Lentimicrobium sp. L6: one gene and its partner. The protein of the gene in region 2 interacts with the protein of the main gene of each other region in a pairwise test. Links are inferred from orthologs where the notes say so. Each region holds a gene or a part of one and is shown on either strand. Other genes may lie near its edges.

Region 1 (12,137 bases), on a different replicon or contig from region 2:
GTGATATTGGTATGGGCCAATATAGAGCGAGCCAATTCTTTTAGCAGCGATATTCAAGTAAAAATGCTAAAAACCGATTATCCGAGCTTAATTTCACAAGAGAGCATACAAACTCATATTTTGGAAACCATGCCTACCATGCTGGGACAATCGGTGAGAAATATTAATCTTTCTAAAATAGAGAATGAAATTTGCCAGAATGCACAATTAATTGATGTTAGAACCTTTGTTGGAATTGATGGATTAATACATATTAAAGTAAAACCAAGGAAAGCCTCTTTAAGAATTTTTGATATTAAAGGTAAAAACCTATACCTCGCCGATGGTTTAGTATTAATGGATAATAGCTTGGACTATACTCAGAGAATTATGGTAGCCAGTGGAGACATTCCGCATCTGAACAAGGAAGAAAAGTTACAAGTCCTCAAAGGAGAAAGAGAATTACCCCAAATATATAAATCACTTTACGAACTTGCTGAAGCCATTCATAAAGATGCCTTTTTAGAAGCTTTAATAGATCAGATTTACGTGAATAAAAATGGACAAGTGGAACTGACTCCAAAATTAGGAGTTAAAAACATTGAGTTTGGGGACATCAATGATATAGATAAAAAGCTAAAAAATCTGAAGGCTTTTTATGTTAATGGAAAAGACAGAATTGATTGGCAAAAGTATAAGTCCATCAATATTAAATATGATAATCAAATAGTGTGTAGTAAAAAATAATAGTCATGGAATCAAAAGATGTAATCATTGTAGGATTAGACATTGGTACCACCAAAATTGCGGCCATAGTCGGGAGAAGAAACGAGCATGGAAAGATTGAAATTCTAAGCTCAGGAAAATCCGAATCAATTGGCGTAAAAAGAGGAGTGGTTTCCAATATTGAAAACACCGTTCAAAGCATTCAAAAAGCAGTGGTAGAAGCCGAAGCAAAATCGAATGTACAAATTGAATATGTAAATGTAGGTATAGCAGGACAGCATATCAAGAGTCTTCAGCACCGTGGAAATATCATCAGAAAGAATATTGACGATGAAATTAGCCAAGAAGATGTAGATCAACTAATGGATAATATGCGTAATCTGAACATGAGTCCAGGTGAAGAAATTATCGATGTCATTCCTCAGGAATATATTATCGATAACGAAGCAGGCATTAAAGAACCTGTGGGCATGTTGGGAAACTCATTAGAAGCCAATTTCCATATCATCATTGGACAAACCACCGCTGCTAAGAACATATACAAATGTGTAAAGAAAAGCAATTTAGACATTGTAGATCTAATATTAGAGCCTATCGCCAGTGCCAGAGCAGTATTGAGTGATGAGGAAACAGAAGCCGGAGTTGCCTTAGTAGATATTGGAGGTGGAACGACCGACATTGCCATTTTCCACGATGGAATCATTCGTCATACAGCCGTTATCCCTTTTGGAGGCGATGTAATTACGGAGGATGTTAAAGAAGGATGTTCTATCATTAAGAAACATGCTGAGGAATTAAAAGTAAAATTTGGTTCTGCTTTGTCGGACGAGAACAAAGAGAATGAAATCGTAGCCATCCCAGGCCTCAGAGGAAGACCTCCTAAAGAGATTACCTTAAAAAACCTAGCCAATATTATTCAGGCTCGTGTGGAAGAAATCATAGAACATGTGTATTGGGAAATCAAAAACTCAGGATACGAGAATAAGCTGATCGCTGGTATCGTATTAACCGGTGGAGGATCCCAACTCAAACATCTGGTCCAACTCACCGAGTTTATAACCGGCATGGACACCAGAATTGGTTATCCAAACGAGCATTTGGCCGATGGTTCTCCAGAGGAATTATCAAGTCCAACCTATGCTACTGGTATTGGATTAGTTATTGAAGGATTTCAACGCTACGATGTAGAAAGTAGAAAAGAAAATTTCAAGATGAAAAACGATAAAGGAAAAGAAGAAGTTCCTGTGTCTTCCCCAAAAAGAAGATTTTTAGACAAAATCACCGACTTCTTCGATCAGGATAATAACGAAATCGTGTAAATCTTTTTAGACTATCGAAATACTACACACGCATTGATAGTCGAGGATTATCAACATAGATTTTGTTAATAAAAGTTATTAATTTCCACTAATGAAGGAATTAGCGTTTATACATTAGTAAAATAAAATGAGAGGATTATGTTAGCATTTGATTCACCAAAAGATCAGTCATCCATAATAAAAGTATTAGGGGTAGGCGGAGGCGGCGGAAACGCTGTAAACCATATGTTTAGTCAAGGAATTCAAGGTGTAGATTTCATCTTGTGCAATACCGATGCACAAGCTTTGGAATGCAGCCCAATTCCAACAAAAATACAGCTGGGTACCAGCTTAACAGAAGGTCGAGGCGCCGGCTCAAAACCAGAAGTTGGTCGCAATGCTGCCATCGAAGATATCGAAAAGATTAAAGAGGTACTGGAGGTTAACACCAAAATGTTGTTTATAACAGCTGGAATGGGTGGTGGCACGGGTACTGGAGCAGCTCCCGTTATTGCACAGGCCGCCGCAGAATTAGACATACTCACCGTGGGTATTGTTACTATTCCTTTTGGTTTCGAAGGCAGAAAGCGTAAGCAACTGGCAGAAGCAGGTATCACTGAAATGAAAAAATACGTGGATACCATTCTTATTATCAGCAACGATAAATTAAGAGAGCTCCATGGCAATTTAAAACTATCTGAAGCATTCAGCCGTGCTGACAACATTCTTGCAACTGCCGCAAAAGGTATTGCAGAAATTATCACTGTCACTGGATACATCAACGTGGATTTTGAAGATGTGAAAACAGTAATGAAAGACAGCGGTGTTGCTATCATGGGTGCTGGAGTAGCCGAAGGCGAGAACAGAGCTATGGAAGCAGCTGAAATGGCATTGAATTCACCATTATTGAATGATAATGATATTCATGGCGCCAACAATATGCTTCTTTACATTGCTACTGGTACAGATAGCGAAATTTCAATGGATGAAGTATCTGAAATCACAGATTATATCATAGATCAAACTGGTGAGCAATGTGAGGTGATTTGGGGTAGTGGTACAGACAAAAATTTAGGTAATTCTATTTCTATCACATTAATTGCAACAGGTTTTGATAGAGAAGGAATGGCGACTAAGGAAGAGTCAACAGCAAAAACTGTTACACCTTTAAACGCAGAAGTTCCGGTAACAAAGCCACAAGAAGTCCAAGCCACAGCAACTTCTCAAACTATTGATGCACCAACATTAATGTTAAAGAAAGAAGAAGAGCCCAAGATCGAACATCAGCTTTTTCAAGACTCTCAACCAAAAATGAGCACTCCTGAAACCAAGCAAAAAGAAGAAAAACAAGAAGAACCAAATATCATCATCAAAACACTAGGCGAAGATGCTCCAGAAGTTTCAGAAGTAAGCAATGAAAATGATATCAAAAATCCTGAGCCATCTAAAATTTCAGAAGAAAGTGAAAGAAAACTATCTGAAAGAGCTAAAAAACTCAGACAGCTATCCTATATCAATAAAAGCGGTAAAAATATTGATGAAATGGAGAACGTTCCTGCTTATAAAAGAAAAAATATACACATCTCACATACTGTTAGTTCACAAGAATCAGAAGTGGCTCGTTACTCCCTCTCAGATAACGAAGGCAACACTGAAATCAAAACTAATAACAGTTTTTTACATGATAATGTAGATTAATATTATAACATATAATCCTACCAACGACCCCTTATCAAAATATGATAAGGGGTTTTGTTTTGGCTTTTCTTTTGATCAAAACGTCTTTAAAAATATCATATTTGCTAAAATCAGACTAAGCCTATTCCTTAGATCATTAATCGCCGGTTGCATTTCTTTTTTATTCCTGAGACCTAGGGACGGCTATTTTGACATCTCTACTCATTTACCTTGGGCGCAGCCCAAGGTTGAAATAATTGACCCTTTCAGGGTCTTATGATTCTGAACAACTTTACAATCATGCTTTCACTAAAAGGCAGCTTTTATTTAATTGTAAAAAAAAGGCTGAAAGTCTTTGTTAAAAATAGCCATGGGCAGCGCCCATGGTTAAGAACAATAGTTATATTTAGGTCGTCCAGAAATTCAATTTAAAAAATTAATAACTCTGCCGACCACCTTCATGATTCAAGAAAGAACAATAATTAGATCATTTTTAAGTATTAAATAGATGTCATTTATTGATTACAAACATCGTTTTACGAAAACACACAAACAACATACCAATAAACGCCTCTTTTATTATCTTTGCAAAAAATAATAATATGAGCTTAGAAATTTTAATCAATAACGATATTAAAGCTGCCATGATCAGCAAGGACAAGAAGAAATTAGGTGCATTAAGAGCTATAAAAGCCGCTCTTCTTCTTGAGAAAACCGGAAAAGACACCAATAGTGGCGAAATCCCTGAAACAGTGGAGCTTAAAATTTTACAAAAGTTGGTTAAGCAAAGAAGAGAATCTGCTGATATTTTTACCAAACAAAACAGACCTGAACTAGCAGAAGATGAAGTTTACGAAGCCGATATCATTCAAGCTTACCTTCCTCAACAAATGGATGAAGCTTCACTCAGAAAAGAGATAGCAGAAATCATTGAAATCACAGGTGCTTCTAGCATGAAAGACATGGGGAAATTGATGGGAATGGCCAGTAAAAAGTTTGCAGGAAAAGCCGATAGCAAAACCATAAGTAGCTTAGTAAAAGAGCTTTTATTGGGCTAATATTTTTTGGCTAAAAAAGCTTAGTCCATTTAATAATTCCATATATTTGCAGCCGCAATTCGAGGTTTATCTTACTATTTGGCTTTTGCATATTTTTCAAGAGTAGAAACCAAGATAAATCCCCCCTAAAATTGCAGCACAGAAATCGGGATGTGGCGCAGTTGGTAGCGCACTTGACTGGGGGTCAAGGGGTCGCAAGTTCAAGTCTTGTCATTCCGACATAAATTCAAAAAGAGTTATAGATTTATTCTATAGCTCTTTTTCTTTTTCACTCTATTTTGATAAAAAACTATTAGGGCGGAATAAGTGAGATTTATTTTGTTTTCCCAGTAACAACAACTTATAAACAAGGCGATTTTTTCTAAACCTATCTATCAAACAATCAGACCTTCATACCCAATAATTTCTTATATTTACAAGGAAGTATCTATTACCAATTACAAAGCAAGCCTGCTTGTATTTTGAATGAATGAAATATTCTATAAGTATTCGTACTTATTCACCATATTCATTTTCAAAATCCATGGTAGATACTAAAAACATTTTAATTCTAGTTATATGCAAAACACAATAGAACAAATAAAATCCTTATCAGAGAAATATCGAGATTATACCGCAGAGAATCTTTCTAAGCTGGTTAAAATAAAGTCTTTAAGCACGCAGGAAAAAGAAGTTCAGCTCGAACTCAAACGACAAATGGAGGAGGCTGGGTTTGATGAAGTGAGGATAGATGGCCTAGGCAATGTGATAGGAAGAATTGGTAATGGAAGCACAATATTAGCTATCGATGGTCACATGGACACAGTGGATAATGGAAATCTGAGTAACTGGGATTTCGATCCTCTCGGCGGGGAGATAAAAGATGGATATGTTCATGGCCGAGGCACCGTTGATCAAGAAGGAGGCCCTGCGGCTTTTGTTACTTCTGGAAGGATTTTAAAAGAACTTGGCTTCGATAAAGATTTGACTATATACTTTGTAGGAAGCGTAATGGAGGAAGATTGCGATGGACTATGCTGGAAATATTTGGTAGAAGAGGAAAAAATAAAACCCGACTTCGCCATCAGCACTGAACCTACCAATCTAAATATTTATCGTGGACATAGAGGAAGAATGGAAATGCATGTGAGTTTCTATGGAGTTTCTTCCCACGGCTCGGCTCCCGAAAGAGGCAAAAACGCCATTTATTTGGCTTCAAAAGTGGCTCTTGAAATTGAAAAGCTCAATGAACGATTGGCCTACGATGAGTTTTTAGGGAAAGGAAGCGTGACCATCTCTGAATTTGTTTCTGAAAGTCCATCACTATGCGCAGTTTCTGATTTTGCCAGATTACATTTAGATCGCCGCCTCACTTGGGGAGAAACTAAAGAATCTGCTGTAAAAGAAATTGAAGACCTTCTAGAAGGATTAAATGCCAAAGTTGAAGTATTAGACTATTCGGAGGAGGCCTATACTGGATTAACCTACGGCATGGAGAAATATTATCCAACCTGGAAAATCCCAGAAGACCATCAAGTGGTTCAAACGGGTGTACAAGCTTATGAGGCACTTTATGCCAAAAAACCAAAAGTCGACAAGTGGACCTTCTCAACCAATGGAGTAGTTATCAATGGCATATACAAAATTCCAATGATAGGTTTTGGTCCTGGAAACGAAGTTCTGGCTCATGCACCAAATGAAAAAGTGGCCATCAACGATTTAGTGATAGCCTCTGCATTTTACGCCGCATTTGCTTATAAGCTTTAAATCTTGAACAAAAACAGATTCCACTCAAAGAAATCGCAAAGAACTTTCGCAAAGAACGCATAAGAAAAAAAAGAGAAATGATTAGTCAGAATTGAATTTTTAAAAATTAAACATCAAACCTCTTAACCTTTATCAACTGATATCTATTCACTGTTAACTATTAACTTTTAAAATATGAACATACAAGACAAAATTAAAACCCTAGCTCAATTAGACACCGATCTATTCGGAAAAGACTTCTTATTAACCTGGGAAAAAAGCGACGATGAATTAAAAGCTATATTAGAAATTGCTGCCATTTTAAAACAAATGCGTGATGAGAATATCTCTCCAAAAGTATTCGACTCTGGTTTAGCCGTTTCCATATTTAGAGACAATTCCACCCGAACTCGTTTTTCTTTTGCCTCCGCTGCTAACCTCCTCGGAATGGCCGTGCAAGATATGGATGAAACCAAATCACAAATCGCCCACGGAGAGACCGTGAGAGAAACCGCGAACATGATCTCATTTCTTACAGATGCCATTGGAATCCGTGATGATATGTACCTTGGGGAAGGCCATAAATACATGCGTGAAGTAGCCGAAGCTTTAGATGAAGGTTATGAAAAGAAAGTACTTCCAAACCGCCCAGGAATTGTAAACTTACAATGTGATATGGATCACCCTACTCAATCCATGGCCGATTTATTACATCTTAAAAATGAGTTTGGTTCCTTAGAGAATTTAAAAGGAAAGAAAATAGTCATGAGCTGGGCTTACTCTCCTAGCTATGGAAAACCCATGTCGGTGCCACAAGGAATTATTGCATTGATGACTCGCTATGGAATGGATGTGGAATTGACCTATCCTGAAGGCTATGATTTAATTCCTGAAATCGTGGATATTGCGAAGGACAATGCGGAGAAAAGTGGTGGTTCTTTTAAAGTAAGTCATGATATGTCCAAAGCCATGAAAGATGCAGATATTGTATATCCTAAAAGTTGGGCACCTTTCCATATTATGCAAGAGCGTACAGAGTTATTGAAAAACAAAGACGTTGAAGGCTTAGAGAAATTGGAGCAGAAAGCTCTAGAAAATAATGCCAAGTTCAAAGACTGGGAGTACTCTGAGGAAATGCGCAAAACCACAAAAGATGGGGATGCTTTATATATGCATTGTCTGCCAGCAGATATTTCTGATGTTTCTTGTAAAGATGGAGAAGTAGAAGCAGAAGTATTTGAGAAATATAGAATCAAAACCTATCACGAAGCGGGTTTTAAACCTTATATTATTGCTGCTATGATGTTTGCCAATAAATTTAAAAATCCTGTCGCTGTATTGCAAGGAATTTTAGATTCTGGTGCCAAGCGGGTTCGCTTTTAGAGTTAGGGTCGTCGACCCGCTTTGCGGGTTGACGACCCTAATATCAGCATCGGAGCCAATAGCTATTTGGCCTTTTTGAGGAAATAGGCCAAAGGTTTTGGCTGCATTGGTGGATGTGATAGCTACGTATTCTTGTAGTGTGATTCTATTTTCTAAGACTCCATGTTTATAGATAAGGTTTAATCTTTGCTCCACTCCTCTTGTGCCATTGGGAATTTTTCTGAAATCGTCTTTTCCCAATGCTTTTTGTTCTTTGGTAAATGGACAGTGATCTGTTCCTATGGTGGAGACCACTCCAGATTTTATGGCTGCCCATAAGGCTTCTTGATCTTCTTTTTTTCTTGGAGGAGGGCTCATGATAAAATTAGCTGCTGTTTCAAAATCTTCTTCATAAATAGAGTCATCATAGAGCAAATATTGTGGACAAGTTTCAGCTATCACTTGCTGACCTTTATCCTGTGCTGCAGCTATATAAACCAGTGATTCTTTGGCCGAAACGTGAACTATGTAAATAGGACAATCGGCTTGTGTTGCTAATTCTATAGCTCTTTTTACGGCTTGTGCTTCCCATTTTGCTGGACGAGAAATGGCATGATACTTCGGACTTCTTTTATTTTCTGCATAAAGTCGATTTCTAGCCTCCTCTATTTTATCTCCCATTTCGCAATGTAGCGTTACCATTCCGCCATGTTTTGCTACTGCTTTCATTACTTTTAATAGCACATCATCGTCTAAGCCAATACTGTCTTTATAGGCCATATAGACTTTGAAACTTTTGTATCCATCTTTAATGCATTGCGCTATTTCTTGCTCCATGGAATCGCGCCATTCTATGGGACTCACATGAAAATAACAATCAATAAGGCTATTTCTTGCTTCCTCTTGACGTTCTTTTATGGCATCTTGAAGGCTTTGTCCTTTTTGGGGTGTTACAAAATCTATGATAGTGGTGGTTCCACCTTTGAATGCTGCTTTGCTTCCTGATTCAAAATCGTCGGCAGAGAAACCTGCTGGTGTTGGAAGATGCATGTGTACGTGAGGGTCTATTCCTCCTGGAAATACATATTTGCCTTCTGCGTCTATGATTTTAGCTTTTTTAGATTGGACCTTTAGTTCTTTTCCTATTTCTAAGATTTTTCCATTCTTGCAGAGGATGTCGGCGGAGTTTGTGGAATCTGCGTTTATGATATTTGCGTTTTTTATTAGTATTTCCATTTTAAATTTGCTTTGACAAAGCCTTTTTTAAATTATTCTTTCATTTTAATTTCATACATCGCAGATGAGGAGATGACTCTTTCCTGAATACTTTGGGCTGCTTTGAAAACCTTTTTTTACTTATCACCCAGCACTTTGTGCTGAGCTATAAATATTGCGCTGCTCTGCAGCTTTGATATTTCACAATGAAAAAAGCACTATAGCTTTTTCCAAAGTCTGTTGGCTTGTTCTTTTGTGAATTTCCAAACTTCTTCTTCATTTATGGTTTGGAGGATTCTATCTTTTATGATTAGTTTTCCATTTGAGATAACATCGGTAACCATGTTTGAGGACCAACCAAATATAAAATGCCCCAAGAAATTATTTTGATTAAAGTCTGTTGGGCTTGGATAATCAAGAATGACCAAGTTGTTTTCTCCATCTCCTTTGAAACCATTGATAGCTAAATAATGATGAACTTTTCTAAAACGCTCATAAGCAGAAACGAAATCGATATTGTCTTTTGCTTGCCCTGAGAAGAAAGCTGTTTGTGCAGAACGAATCATATCACTATGCATTCCATCAGTTCCCAGCATAATTCTATCTCCCAAGTTTTTTCCATTGAAAAGCCCCACATTATTATTCAAATTGCTTTCCATGTTCTGCACTACAAATGCTTTTCCGTCTCTAATCAAGTCCCGTTCCTTATTATCAATATGCAGACAATGACCTAAAATAGATTTTGAGGATTCTAAAACACCAAACTCGTTTAGTCTTTCCACCACTCGTTTGCCATGTTTCTGCAAACACTGCTCTTGGTCATAGAAATCTTCAGCTGTGTGGATATGAATGCCGGAATCTTTCTTCCTCATTAAATCTACAGCTCGTTTCATGGTTTCATCACCTACCGTAAAAGAAGCATGCAAGCCCACCAAAGCCTGATGATGATTCAGATATTCTTCACTTTCTTCTAAGCCCTCCTCAGCAATAGCAATGCCATCTCTGTCGGATATTTCATAACAAAGCAAATGGTCAACTCCTACTTTGTCAAAAGCTTTAGCCATGATTTCCAAGGAACCCTTCACATGATTTGGTGAGGCATGATGATCAATAACAAAAGTAGAACCAGATTTAGCACAGGCAATGGCCGTAGCCAAAGCACTGGCTTCAATCATCTCTTTATCCAATGATTTATCTAAATTCCACCAGATATACTGTAAAATCTCTAAAAAGTTATGCGGTGAATTCTTTGGAGCTGGCATTCCTCGACTTAAGGCAGAATAAGCATGGTGGTGGCCAACAGCGAAGGATTTGGTCACAAATCTCCCTTGACAATCGATAATCTGATCATCTTCAGAGATTGATATTTTATCAAAACCATCGAAAAACGCTAAGCTTTCATCGATTCCTTCATTTACTTTTATATTGGTGTCTGAGAATTCTAATGTTTCCCAGTTGATGTATTTTGTGTTTTTTAGGATTAGTGACATATTCTTAATCTTCAAATCGTTTAAAAGCCACAACTCGGGAGAGTTGTGCTACTTGTATTCTTATTTACTTAGTGGTAGTTTATATCTTCGTACTCCATCAAAGCTATAAAAAGCATTGGCCACAGCGGCAGCGGTTGGAACCAGTCCGATTTCTCCAATTCCCTTGGCTCCGTATGGACCCACAGGGTCTTTTACCTCTACTCCTTTCACTATGATTTCTGGAGTTTCATGAGCTCGTAGCACTCCCAATTGCCGCATTTTATCTGATACCAGAAATCCATCTTTCATGGGCAAATCTTCCGTTAAGGCATATCCCAAACCCATGTGAACTCCGCCTTCTATCTGACCTTCGAATAACATGGGATTCATGATTTTTCCGGCATCATGTGCCGCAACCATTTTTTCAATATTACCCTCCTCATTCAATACACAAAGTTGGGCAGCATATCCATAGGAATAGTGAATGATAGGATTTTCGACATCAGCTCCGGGCTTAGTGGTCCAGTCGCAAACAAAAGCACCTCTATAGGTTTTTCCTACCAATTGGAGGAGGGTATTTGTAGTTAAATCCTTCTTCAAATTTTGAGCCGCATTTATAACTGCCAATCCCACCAAAGCGGTGGCACGAGAAGAGGTAGTCATACCAGTTTTAATCTGAGCTTCGGTATCTACTTTTACTTCTATAATTGAAGGCGAAATCCCAGTTTCTTCACATAAGGTTTGGAGTGCCATATTATGAACACCCTGTCCCATCTCTGTCCAACCATGTTGTAATAAAACTTTATCTTCTGAGATGATTTCAATAATCACTTTAGATTCATCTTGCATTCCATTTCCAACACCTGAGTTTTTAATGGCACATGCTAAGCCCACAAATTTGTTTTCATAAAAATCCTCTTTCAGTGCATCTAGACATTGTCTTAATCCAACACCCTGTAATTGTTGCCCGGTGGAAGTTGTTAAACCATCCATCAATGCATTATCATAACGAAATTTCCATCGGTCAAAATTCCCTTGCTCACAAATATCATCTATACAACTTTCTAAAGCAAAAGCCACCTGATTGGCACCAAAACCACGCATGGCACCACAGGGAATATTATTGGTATAGACGGTCTTGGCTTCAATATCTATTTGCGGAATAAAATAACCACCAGAAGCATGACCAGCTACTCTTTCCATCACCTTCATTCCTACAGAAGCATAGGCTCCAGTATCTCCAACTGCTTTTAACTTTAAGGCGGTGAGCTTTCCTTCTTTATTAGCAGCCACAGAAATATCCATAAAAACAGGATGTCGTTTGGGGTGCAATATGATGGATTCTTCTCTCCTTAAGGTAATCTTTACCGGACGATTCATTAGAAACGAAAACAATGCAGTATGACCTTGGATGCTCAAATCTTCCTTACCACCAAAACCTCCACCATTTGGAACCAGAACCACTCTTACTTGTTCTTCTTGTAATCCTAAAATCATGGCCACTTGTCTACGGTCCTCATAAACACCTTGACTTTGACTAAACAATTCCATCCCTCCTTTTCCATCGGGACGAGCCACGGCAGCTTCTTTTTCTAGAAATGCATGCTCTATTCTTTGGGTTTCATAAT
Region 2 (12,218 bases):
TTAGCTTTACATTTTCTATCTTTCGCATGAGAAATCTCCACTTGATGCTTTCAATGAGCCAGTTAAGTGGCATCAAACCAAAAGCTAATAGCAGTAAAAGAGAATCTTTCTTAGATGCATTGAGTACTCCATTGATACTAAATTGTTCTTGATGTTTACTTAGCTCAAAGAACAAGAAAATATAAACTAAACTAACAAGCAATATCTTAAAAAAGAGATTAAAGCTTTTTCGTATTTTTGTAGAAATCTTCACTTAAACATAAATTTTGAAGCAGGATCGAATTATTTTGGGCATTGACCCGGGTACAAATATAATGGGTTATGGTGTAATACACCAGCAAGATAATAAAATAAAGCTGGTTACCATGGGGGTATTGAAATTAGCTGGTTATGATAACCACCCAATGAAGCTTAAGAAAATATTTGAGCGCACATTGGCTCTAATTGATCAGTATAAGCCAGATGAGATAGCTATAGAGGCACCCTTTATGGGGAAAAACCCCCAGAGTATGCTAAAGTTAGGAAGGGCACAGGGAGTAGCTATGGCTTCTGGGCTTTATAGAAACCTTCCCATTTTTGAGTATGCACCTCGAAAAATAAAACAGTCCATAACAGGGAAAGGAACAGCTTCTAAAGAACAAGTTGCCGGAATGTTAAAACATCTATTAAAAATGACAGAAGAGCCAGAGTATTTAGATGCTACAGATGGATTAGCAGCTGCGGTTTGTCATTATTTCCAAAAATCTTATGGGTTTGAAAAAGAATCGTATACTGGTTGGGGTAGTTTTGTAAAGAAAAACCCAGAAAGGATAAAATAATCTTTTACCTAGACCATCTATTTGAACGTCTAGATTTAGATCTATTGAAGCTACCCTGAGTTTCTTTTGCATTGAAAGTATACCTTAAGCCTACAGAGAAGTTCACATAGAAATCATTATCATCGTTACCATTTTTACCGAATCTAGCATCTAGTTTGTCTGAATTAACAAGAAAAAGAGTTCCATCAATAACAATGGTGAGGTTCTCATCAAGGTTGAATGCTCCGCCAAGGCAAAGAGGTAAAACCCATTCACTCACTCTTTTACCATGAGTAGTTTCTTTACCTTGCATTTTTATAGTGTCTAAAGTAGAGCTATTGCGAAGCACAGAATTAAAATCTATTTGCCCATATCCTATTTTCCCATAAATGTAAAAGGGAGTTTGTTCGTTGGCAGGGTATAACAGTTGAGTAAAATTAAAGATTCCTTGAATTATATACTGGTTATAATTATTTTCGAATTGTAGTCCGGGTGTAGAACCTATAAGTTTCCCACTAGAAAATGTGAATTCGGCTCCCCCCCAATCTGTAATCCATTTCCCGGCTGTTAAAGAATAAGCAAATGAACTTTCTTCTCCGATTTTCTTAAATAGATCTTGATCGTGAGAACTTACATCTCCATAAAAAAGGTTGAGCCCAATATTGGCTTGGACATACCAGTGTTTCCAAATCATACCACCTTTGTGAGTATCAAAGCTTCTTTGAGCCATGCTACTTCCACTTATCATAAGTAGAAATGTGATGATTAATAAAGCTTTTTGTGAGATTTTTGATTTCACTGTTAGGTTTTTTTTAGATGCGTATTAAAGAAAAAAATAATCCTATAGAACAAATATATGATCTTTTTTCAATACCACAATGTGCTTAAAGGGAAATATTAAATTTTTAACCCTCGCTTAGTTTGCTATCGACTTCTTTTTTTTTGTGCTCTTTTAGCCATAAATATGCTAAACTCATAAAGCACCATCAGTGGTAAAGTTACTAGTACTTGGCTAAAAACATCAGGAGGGGTGATTAAAGCAGAAAGAATAAGAACGATTACTAACATGTATTTTCTGTTCTTCTTTAGAAACTCAATGCTAACTAAACCTGCTTTTGTTAGGAAGAAAATAACAACAGGTAGTTCAAAAACGACTCCGACAGAGATGGTAACAGTAACTACAGTGCTGATATAGCTAGTTAAGGAAATGGTATTTGAAACTTCTTCGCTAACATGATAGGAACCAAAGAAATTCAAAGCCAGCGGGACGATTAAAAAGTAGGAGAATACTACTCCCGTAATAAATAGGAGGCTACAAACTAATACGGTTCCACCTGAATTTTTTCTTTCGTGCTCATGTAATGCAGGTTCCACAAATTTCCAGAATTCATAAATGATATAAGGAGCGGCCATCACTACACCAGCCATAAAAGAAATATACATATGGGTCATAAACTGTCCAGCCATATTTATGTTGATGATTTTAAGGCTGAAATCGGAAACACAGAAATAGTCGATATTGATAAGCATCCCCAATTTGCATAATAGTTGATTGGTAATGAAATCAGCTTCCTTAGGTGCTAGAATAATAGTATTAAAAACAAAACTCTTATAGATGAAAGCAACAATAGCTAGTAATATGATAGCTACTAGAGAACGCACCAAATGCCCCCTTAATTCTGTGAGATGATCCCAAAAAGTCATTTCTTTCTCATTGGGCTCTTCAGTCTTCGGTGAAGCTGCTTTTCTACCTTTATTCTTCTTTGTGGAGATTGTTTCGGCCATTCATTAAAATTTGAGCAAATATATTCAAATTAAGATTATAAATCAGTTCAATTTATGATTAGTATAAGTCGAGAAATTCATGTTCATTTCCTGACCAAATGAGGAATTTTTGAAAATCGGATTGGGAAATCTTTAATGAAGCAGTATTGTTATTAGGATGAAAACTTAAAAATTCACTATTCAATAAGTTTTTATCAAAGAATACATAAACATGATTATCATTATCATTAATCAACCCAAAAAGACTAACCGAACCAGGTTTAACACCTAGGTATTTACTCATTCTTTTTTCTGAGGCAAAGGAGAGTTTCCCTTGTTTTAATTTTTGTTCCAAATCACGAATCATGAGTTGCTGTTGGTGCTCAAAGATGACTAAATAATGCTTATTGCCTTTGTGATTTCTGAAAAATAAATTTTTACAATGGGTAGATTTCATTTGGCCCCAATACTTAACGGCCTCTTCAATGGTTGGAGTGGGAGGGTGCTCGTGTAACTCACATTCTATATTTAACTCCTTTAAAACCTCAAAAACTTTATTTCTATCGTTCAATTCCATCCTCTAAAAAATATAAAAAGCCGTCTTTTTATGAATAGTGTTTCATAAAAAAGACAGCTTTTTTGTAGTACAATATTATTTACCGAATATCTCGGCTAATTTTTCTCCAAGAGCTTTGTCTCTTAGGTTTTTCTCTAAAATAATTCCTTCAGGGCTTAATAGTATATTTTGTGGGATAGATCGAATGCCATATAATTTACCAGCGGAATTTTTCCAGCCTTTTAAATCCGAAACCTGTGTCCAAGTTAAACCATCGTCTTCAATAGCTTTTAGCCATTTATCTTTATCATCATCAAAGGAAACACCTAAGACATCAAAGCCATCAGCGTTATATTTATTGTAATTTTCAACAACATTAGGGTTTTCTTTACGGCAAGGGCCACACCAAGCAGCCCAAAAATCAACCAATACATATTTCCCTTTAGTGATTTCAGAAAGTTTTAATGGGTTTCCTTTTGTATCATTCATGGTGAAATCAATCAATGGTTGGCCTATTGCAGTCTTTTTAACGATTTCTATTCTTTCTGTTAAAAATATGCCAGGATTTGATGATTTTACTAAAGGTGTAAGTCCTTCGTATAAAGTTAGCATATCATCTGTTCCTAAGGCATCTTCACTATCCATTAATATCTGTGCTGCTGCAATATTATCAGCATTCTTAGTGATGAAAGACTTGATGTATTCTTTTTTTAAAAGTTGAGCACCATCATATAAGTCGTTGAGATGATCTTCGTTTTTAGCTTTTTCTTCATCAGTCATAGCACGATATTCGTTATAATAGTAATCTTGCCATAGCTCGTCATACTTGTCCATATTGGTTTTGGCTTCAGCAAATGCAGCTTGAATTTCACTACCTTTAATTTCAACCTTATCAATACTGTCTTTATGAAGGTTGATGCTATATGCTGTGTTTTCGAGAAACAGGGGGATTCCACCTCTATAAGCATCGGATACTAGATATACAAATTTGACATCTTCAGTACTTCCACTCATGTTGAATTTCTCTTCAACAATAATAGCTGAATCAATGGTTTCCCAACCATTTTCTCCTCTAACTTTGATAAAGGCATTTCCTTCTGTGACTCCTCTGAATTCGCCAGCTATTTCATAAGATTCTTGTTTCTGCTTAGCTTCGTTCTCACAAGCCGAGAAAATTCCTAAAGCAATAGCAAAAAGCATTAAATATTTAATGTTTTTCATAAGATTGAAATTATTGTTGTTTTTTATAAATAACTAGTTGTGATAAAAATATGGCAATAAAAGTAGCAAAACTACTGAGAATAATGCGATAAAAAGTATCTAAAAAATGGCTAAATCGAAAAACTTCTAAAATAAAGTAGAAAACATGGTGAATGAGAATAAGAACGATTGAGTAGCTGATGAACCAGCGAAAGCCTATATGACTTAAGCTATTACGTTTTCCTTCATCTACATCAGTAGTTTTGAAAGCGTATAATATATAGGGCTGTAAAAAGGCTATTAATACTGTTGAAGCAGCATTTAGCCCTGGGCTTTGTGAAAAAATATCAATACTGAATCCCAATAGGAAACCAGAAATTAATCGGAGCCATGCTGGAGTATTCGCCGGTAGTAGAATGATAAAAAGGACGTAGAAAGCAGGGTTGATATAACCAGAAAATTGAATATGATTAAAAACCAATACCTGAGATATTACCAGGGCAAAAAATATGAATATGCTTTTAAACATTATCTTTCATCCTCCAATGTTTTTTCTAATAAAATTTGCTCTTCATAGAACCTGTTTCGGATAATAGTAACATGTTTTAGGCTGCTAAACTTAGTAGATAGTTTCACGCTTATATAATAGGTATTATCGGATGTGTTTCGATGATAATCTTGAATAACTCCAAGCATGATCCCTTCGGGAAATATATGTGAATAACCACTTGTAATAATACTATCTCCAACTTTTATTGGAATATAGGTTTCAATACTATTGAATTGTGCAAGGTTTGGATTTTGACCATCCCATTGTAAAATTCCTAATTCATTATTGGTTTTTAGCTTAGAACTAATTCTAGTTTTGATATTTAATAAAGAAACTACGGTGCTGAAATCTTCTGATGCACTATAAACAATTCCAACTACACCATTAGGGCCTATGACTCCCATGTTTTCTCTCACCCCTTGTGCAAGCCCTTTATTAAGCATTAAATAATTTTTTTGCTTATGAATAGAATTGCTAATAGTTTTAGCGCCAATATATTCGAAAGCTAAAATATTGGTATCCTGAGGAAGGAATTTATTTTGAGTACTGTCCCACTTTATCAAACTGTCATTTACCGAAATAGTATCAAAAGCAATGAAGTCCCTATCTAGGAAAGATTGGTCCAATTGACTCCTAAGTCTTTTATTTTCTTCAACCAATTGCTCATTAGCTTCACCAAGATCGAAATAGTGAACTATACTTTGCCAACTACTAAAAGCTTCCCCACCCATTTGGTTGCTGGTATAGGAAAATACAGCAGATTGATGTCCATTAGAAACAACCATACTTAAGGCAATAAACTCAAGTATTAAGAACAAAAAGAAAGCGTAGTTTTTCCAGAGGAAATTAAGAAGATTCTGCATTAGGCCATCCTCTCTTATTTAATCAAGAATGTGAACTTATTAAAGTTTTTCAAAGCAATTCCAGTTCCACGAGCCACAGCCCTTAATGGATCTTCAGCTACATGAATAGGAAGCTTTGTTTTTTGGTGAATTCTAACATCTAATCCTCTTAACATAGATCCTCCACCAGCTAAGAATATACCTGTACTGAAAATATCTGCAGATAATTCAGGAGGTGTCATCTCTAAAGCATGAAGAATAGCAGATTCAATTTTAGAAATGGACTTATCTAAAGCATGAGCTATTTCAGAATAATTCACATAAATCTCCTTAGGAATTCCCGTTAGCATATCTCTACCATGAACGGCATAATCTTCAGGTGGGTTTTCAATCTCTGTAGAAGCAGCTCCTACATGGATTTTAATTTGCTCTGCAGTACGTTCTCCAATAGTGATATTATGTTGCTTACGCATATAGTCGATGATGTCCATATTGAAATCATCACCAGCTACTCGAATAGACTTGTTGTTTACAATTCCACCAAGTGCAATAACGGCAATTTCACTCGTTCCCCCCCCGATATCAATAATCATGTTTCCGGTAGGTTCCATCACATCAATTCCTATTCCAATAGCAGCAGCCATAGGCTCATGAATCAATTTCACTTCTTTGGCTCCTGCTTGTTCAGCGCTGTCTTTTACAGCGCGTTCTTCTACTGGTGTAATTCCAGAAGGAATGCAAATCACCATTTTTAAAGAAGGCTTGAACCATCTAGATGGAGCTTTTGTCATTTTGATCATTTCTTCGATCATATATTCTGCTGATTCAAAATCAGCAATTACACCATCTCGGAGCGGACGTATCGTTTTTATATTTTCATGAGTCTTACCATGCATCATTTGGGCTTTTTTACCCACTGCAATAATTCGACCTGTATTTCTTTCAATGGCAACTATGGAGGGCTCGTCAACTACTACCTTGTCATTATATATGATAATGGTATTGGCAGTTCCTAAGTCGATAGCCAACTCTTGTGTTAAGAATGAGAATATACCCATTATATCTTGAGTTTATTAATGTTTAAAATGTCTATTTCCTGTAAATAGCATACTCATATTGTTTTGATTACAATAATCAATGCTATCCTGATCTCGCACTGATCCACCAGGTTGAATCACCGCTTTAACACCTGATTGATTTGCTATCTCTACTGAGTCAGCAAACGGGAAAAAAGCATCTGAAGCCAATACAGATCCTTCTAAATCTAAATTGAAGGCTTCAGCTTTTATAATCGCTTGTTTTAAGGCATCAACTCTACTTGTTTGACCTGTTCCACTACCAATCAACTGTTTGTTCTTCACCAATACAATAGCATTTGATTTGGTATGTTTCACTATTAAGTTAGCAAATACCAAATCCTCAAGTTCTCTGATGCTTGGAGCCTGTTCTGTGATTACTTTCGTATCCTCTTTTGTCTCACTAACATCATCGGAACCTTGTACTAAAGTACCATTTAAAATTGATTTATAGATTTTTGTTGGAAAATCATAAGAATCAGCTTGTAAAATTATTCTATTTTTTTTGCTTTTCAGCACTTCTAATGCATTTTTTTCATAAGAAGGGGCAATTATTATTTCGAAAAATAGTTTATTGACAGCTTTAGCCGTTTCTTCATCCACTTCTTTATTACAAGCCAGCACACCACCAAAGGCCGAAATAGGGTCGCCAGCTAATGCTTTATTCCAGGCTTCAGATAAGCTTTTGTCGGAAGCCAATCCACAGGCATTGGTATGTTTTAGAATGGCAAAAGTTGGTTCGTCAAATTCTGATATTAATTTAATTGCTGCATCTAAGTCTACTAAGTTGTTGTAAGAGATGGCTTTACCATGGAGTTGAGAAAATACTTTTTCTAAATCACCATAAAACATGCCTTCTTGATGAGGATTCTCACCATAACGTAAAACAGCACCGTTTTTTTGTGATATTTTAAAAGAAGGAATTTCTTCAGTACCATTAAAATAATTAAAAATGGCGGTATCGTAATGAGAAGAAACATTAAAGGCTTGAGCTGCGAAATACTTACGATTCTCTATGCTAGAAGCTCCATTTTGTTTCTGAAGCATTTTAAGAAGCTCACCATATTGATCCTGAGAAGGAATAATAATAACATCTTTGAAATTCTTAGCAGCAGCACGAATTAAACTAATTCCGCCAATATCGATTTTCTCAATAATTTGACTTTCTTCGTCAGCTGTAGCCACTGTTTTTTCAAAAGGATAAAGATCGACTATTACTAAATCGATGGCTGGAATATTATACTTCTCCAATTCTGCTAAATCTTCGGCTAAATGACGACGATGTAAAATACCACCAAAAATATCGGGATGTAAAGTCTTCACTCTACCGCCAAAAATACCTGGGTAGTCGGTAATTGATTCAACAGTTTTTGCTTTAAAGCCTTGTTTTATAATGTGATCGTAAGTCCCGCCAGTAGAAATAATCTCTACATTTAATCGGTCTAGTTCTTCTAAGATTTCCTGTAATCCGTCTTTGTGAAATACAGATATGAGTGCGGTTTTTATAGTTTTCAATTCCTTAAATTTAATGTTCTACGGTGCCTCTGGCTGTCGTCGGCAAAGGTCTTAAAAAACATCCACTTGGCAATGAAAAAAGGTCAGCTTTTTAACTTGTGTTACTAACAATTTGTTAAGAGGGATTTTTAGTCTTTATAATTAAGAATTTAAGGGGTGGGGAGGCGTTTTATATGGCGTGTTTTCAATTGCAAAAAAACAAGAACTATTGAGAATGTTAAGAATTAACAAAAGGTCTGAAACCTAAGTCCAATTTTCTTTTCCCATTAAGTCCTGTCTCCCTTCATTTATTCAATCGACAAACCAGCCATCCCCTCATTGTCCAATTTAATTAATTTCTTGCCAAAATGACAGAGAAAAAACAATGGTATCTTTTTTGTAAAATAGCCCTACAAAAGAAATAAACTAAAACATATAATATCATGCAAGAGGGAAAAATTAATGTACAAACGGAAAACATCTTTCCAATCATTAAGAAGTTCTTATACTCAGATCACGAAATATTCCTAAGAGAATTGGTTTCCAACGCTGTGGATGCTACTCAGAAATTGAAAACACTAGCTTCAATGGGCAAAGTGAAAGATGAGCTTGGAGATCTAACTATTCAGGTTATAGCTGATAAAGAAGCCAAAACCCTTACTATTAGAGATAGAGGTATTGGTATGACAGCTGAGGAAATTGATAAATACATCAATCAAATTGCTTTTTCAGGTGCTGAAGAGTTTGTGAACAAGTTTAAAAATAAGAGTGAAGCAGAACAAAATGCTATTATCGGTCATTTTGGCTTAGGTTTCTATTCTTCTTTTATGGTTTCTGATAAAGTAGAAATCTTTTCTAAGACCTATAAAAAAGGAGGCTCAACAAAAGCTGTTCGTTGGGAATGCGACGGAAGTCCTAATTATACGATAGAGGAAACTGATAAAACAGAAAGAGGAACTGATATTGTTCTACATATTTCTGATGAAGAAAAAGAGTTTCTTGAAGAAAGCAAGATTTTAGAATTGCTTAATAAATACAGCAAATTTTTACCTGTGCCCATTCAGTTTGGTAAAGAAAAAAAACAAGAGAAGGTAGAAGGTGAAAAAGATAAAGATGGTAACGATGTCTATAAAGAAGTAGAAACTGATCGTATCATCAATAATAGTGACCCAATTTGGAAGAAAGCTCCTGCAGAATTAAAAGATGAAGAATACAAAAACTTCTATCATGAGCTTTATCCAATGAATTTTGAAGAACCTCTTTTCCATATTCATTTAAATGTGGACTATCCATTTAATCTAACAGGAGTTTTATACTTCCCTAAATTAAAAAAGAATCTAGAGGTTCAGAAAGACAAGATTCAATTATACAGTAATCAGGTTTTCGTTACTGATTCTGTTGAAGGAATAGTGCCTGAGTTCTTAACTTTATTACATGGTGTAATTGATTCTCCAGATATTCCATTGAATGTATCTCGTTCTTATTTGCAAAGTGATAGAAATGTGAAGAAAATTTCTAATCACATCACTAAGAAAGTAGCTGATAAGTTAGAGGAGATTTTTAAGAATAATCGAGAAGAGCTAGAGGCTAAATGGGACGATATCAAAGTATTCATTGAGTATGGTATGATTTCTGACGAGAAATTTAGCGAGAAAGCCATGAAGTTTGCTTTATTGAAAAATACTGATGGTAAACATTATACTTTCGAAGAATATAATACTCAAGTTAAAGAGACTCAAAAGGATAAGGATAATAAAGTAGTTTATCTGTATTCTACTGACAAAGATGAGCAGTATAGTTATATTCAGGCCGCTAAAGATCGTGGTTATGATGTTTTGGAAATGGATGGTGTTTTAGACAATCACTTCATTAATACATTAGAGCAAAAATTAACTGATGTTCAATTTAAAAGAGTAGATGCTGATACCATTGAAAAATTAATTGATAAAGACGAAAAGTTGCCATCTAAATTAGACGAGAAACAGCAGGAAGTATTAAAGCCTGTTATCGAGAAGAATATCGATAAAGCTAAATTTACTGTTGTTTTCGAATCTTTAAGCGAAACAGAATCTCCAATCATTATTACTCAGTCTGAGTTTATGCGTCGTATGAAGGATATGGAAAAACTTGGTGGCGGAGGAATGATGGGGTTGGGTGGATTCCCTGAAACATATAACCTTGTGGTGAACTCAAACCATCCTTTAGTAACGGAAGTATTAGAGGAAAAAGAAGAGGAGGTTCAGCAAGCCAAGGTGAAGCAAATGTACGATTTAGCTTTGCTTTCTCAAAGTCTACTGAAAGGTAAAGAGCTCGCTGATTTTATCAAACGAAGTTTTAGCCTGATTAAATAACATTAACAAAAAGGCTTGTCACTTCGACAAGCCTTTTTTGTATCTTTGAAATTGAAATATTGTAAATTAAAGAGATGATAAAATGAAGAAATCTTGGATAGTTATTATCGTTATTGTGCTGTTTGTTTTAATTGGTTTCAATTACGGAAAAGGAAAATATAATAGCATGGTTGTGGCTAACGAAACTGTTGACGCACAATGGGCACAAGTGGAAAATGTATATCAAAGAAGAGCCGATTTAATTCCGAATTTGGTAGCTACTGTAAAAGGTTATGCTGGTCATGAAAAAGAGACCTTAGAAGGTGTAGTACAAGCAAGAGCTAAAGCTACCTCTACTACAATTAATGCCAATAATATGAATCCAGCTGCTTTACAAAAATTCCAAGCAGCACAAGATGGATTGAGTTCTGCATTAAGTCGTTTAATGGTGGTTGTCGAAAAGTATCCCGACTTAAAAGCTAATCAGAACTTCTTGCAATTACAAGCTCAGTTAGAAGGAACGGAAAACAGAATTACAGTTGAGCGAAAACGATTCAATGAAACAGCTCGTGACTATAACTTGTCAGTTAAAATGTTCCCGAATAATTTGTTCGCTAATATGTTTGGATTTGAAAACAAAGCATACTTTGAGGCAAAACAAGGATCAGATGAGGCACCAAAAGTTGAATTTTAGAGTTAAATAAATATGCCAAAAGCAAAAGGATTTTTTAGTACAGCAGATGAGATGATGATTCTCAATGCTATTCGTCATGCGGAGAGTAATACTTCTGGTGAAATTAGAGTTCATGTGGAGGATCGTTGCAAAACTGATGTTCTAGATCGAGCTAGTCAGGTTTTCGATCTTTTAAAAATGCAGAAAACCAAACTTCGAAATGGAGTACTGTTTTATTTAGCCGTGAAGGATAAAAAGTTTGCCATTATTGGAGATGCAGGAATTAATGCTAAAGTTGCAGATGATTTTTGGGACGAAATTAAGGTTATGCTTTTGCAAAATTTTAAAAAAGGTGAATTTGCTAAGGGTATATCAGATGGGATTGTGAAGGCAGGAGATCAATTAAAGGTCCACTTTGAATATATGGATGATGATGTGAATGAATTGCCAGATGATATTTCCTATGCTTAAAAAAACAAAAATCATGAAGAAACACATAACTCTAATTATCAATCTGTTTTTTGGATTTCTATTTGCTCTGTCAGCTCAAATACCTGAAAGACCGTCTCCTCCAAGATTGGTAAACGATTTTGCCCATATTTTGACATCCGCAGAGATTAATAATTTGGAGAGAAAATTGGTAAATTATAATGATACCACTTCAACTCAAATTGCAGTGGTTACGGTATCAGATATAGCAGGAATGGATGTGGCTCAATTTGGAACAGAAACTGCACATAAATGGGAAATTGGACAAAAAGGAAAAGATAATGGTGTCCTGTTATTAATAAAAGCGAAAACTGTAAAGTCTCGTGGCCAAGCAAATATTGCAGTTGGTTATGGTTTAGAAGAGTTTATTCCTGATGCTACGGCTAAGAATATCATTGAATACGAAATGCTTCCTTTCTTCAAGGAAGGAAGGATGTACGATGGAAT

Evidence for each region.
Region 1: the proteins of HNS38_RS00165 (region 2) and ftsA interact in binary tests that used the Escherichia coli proteins (3 or more experiments, as listed by UniProt). The link is inferred for Lentimicrobium sp. L6 from one-to-one orthologs.

The regions. Positions count from the first base shown.
Region 1 is NZ_JABKCA010000022.1:17,402-29,538, forward strand. What follows is about bases 80-2,877. They hold ftsA (cell division protein FtsA), read left to right. Parts: upstream 80-731; coding sequence 732-2,024; downstream 2,025-2,877. Other genes in these bases: HNS38_RS07410 (cell division protein FtsQ/DivIB), read left to right, coding at 80-726; ftsZ (cell division protein FtsZ), read left to right, coding at 2,163-2,877. Outside these bases: more of HNS38_RS07410, read left to right, coding at 1-79; more of ftsZ, read left to right, coding at 2,878-3,701; HNS38_RS07425 (GatB/YqeY domain-containing protein), read left to right, coding at 4,283-4,738; HNS38_RS07435 (YgeY family selenium metabolism-linked hydrolase), read left to right, coding at 5,297-6,484; knotted carbamoyltransferase YgeW, read left to right, coding at 6,659-7,846; hydA (dihydropyrimidinase), read right to left, coding at 7,814-9,061; HNS38_RS07450 (amidohydrolase family protein), read right to left, coding at 9,259-10,530; xdh (selenium-dependent xanthine dehydrogenase), read right to left, coding at 10,591-12,137. UniProt on the Escherichia coli protein: Essential cell division protein that assists in the assembly of the Z ring. May serve as the principal membrane anchor for the Z ring.
Region 2 is NZ_JABKCA010000001.1:23,085-35,302, forward strand. The notes cover bases 4,757-7,635. They hold HNS38_RS00165 (rod shape-determining protein), read right to left. Parts: upstream 6,768-7,635; coding sequence 5,745-6,767; downstream 4,757-5,744. Other genes in these bases: mreD (rod shape-determining protein MreD), read right to left, coding at 4,757-4,846; mreC (rod shape-determining protein MreC), read right to left, coding at 4,846-5,730; purH (bifunctional phosphoribosylaminoimidazolecarboxamide formyltransferase/IMP cyclohydrolase), read right to left, coding at 6,783-7,635. In the rest of the region: HNS38_RS00125 (lysylphosphatidylglycerol synthase transmembrane domain-containing protein), read right to left, coding at 1-253; crossover junction endodeoxyribonuclease RuvC, read left to right, coding at 267-818; HNS38_RS00135 (outer membrane beta-barrel protein), read right to left, coding at 823-1,596; twin-arginine translocase subunit TatC, read right to left, coding at 1,722-2,582; HNS38_RS00145 (prolyl-tRNA synthetase associated domain-containing protein), read right to left, coding at 2,641-3,138; HNS38_RS00150 (TlpA disulfide reductase family protein), read right to left, coding at 3,214-4,338; more of mreD, read right to left, coding at 4,349-4,756; more of purH, read right to left, coding at 7,636-8,315; molecular chaperone HtpG, read left to right, coding at 8,723-10,630; HNS38_RS00180 (LemA family protein), read left to right, coding at 10,713-11,303; HNS38_RS00185 (TPM domain-containing protein), read left to right, coding at 11,316-11,753; HNS38_RS00190 (YgcG family protein), read left to right, coding at 11,767-12,218. UniProt on the Escherichia coli protein: Forms membrane-associated dynamic filaments that are essential for cell shape determination. Acts by regulating cell wall synthesis and cell elongation, and thus cell shape.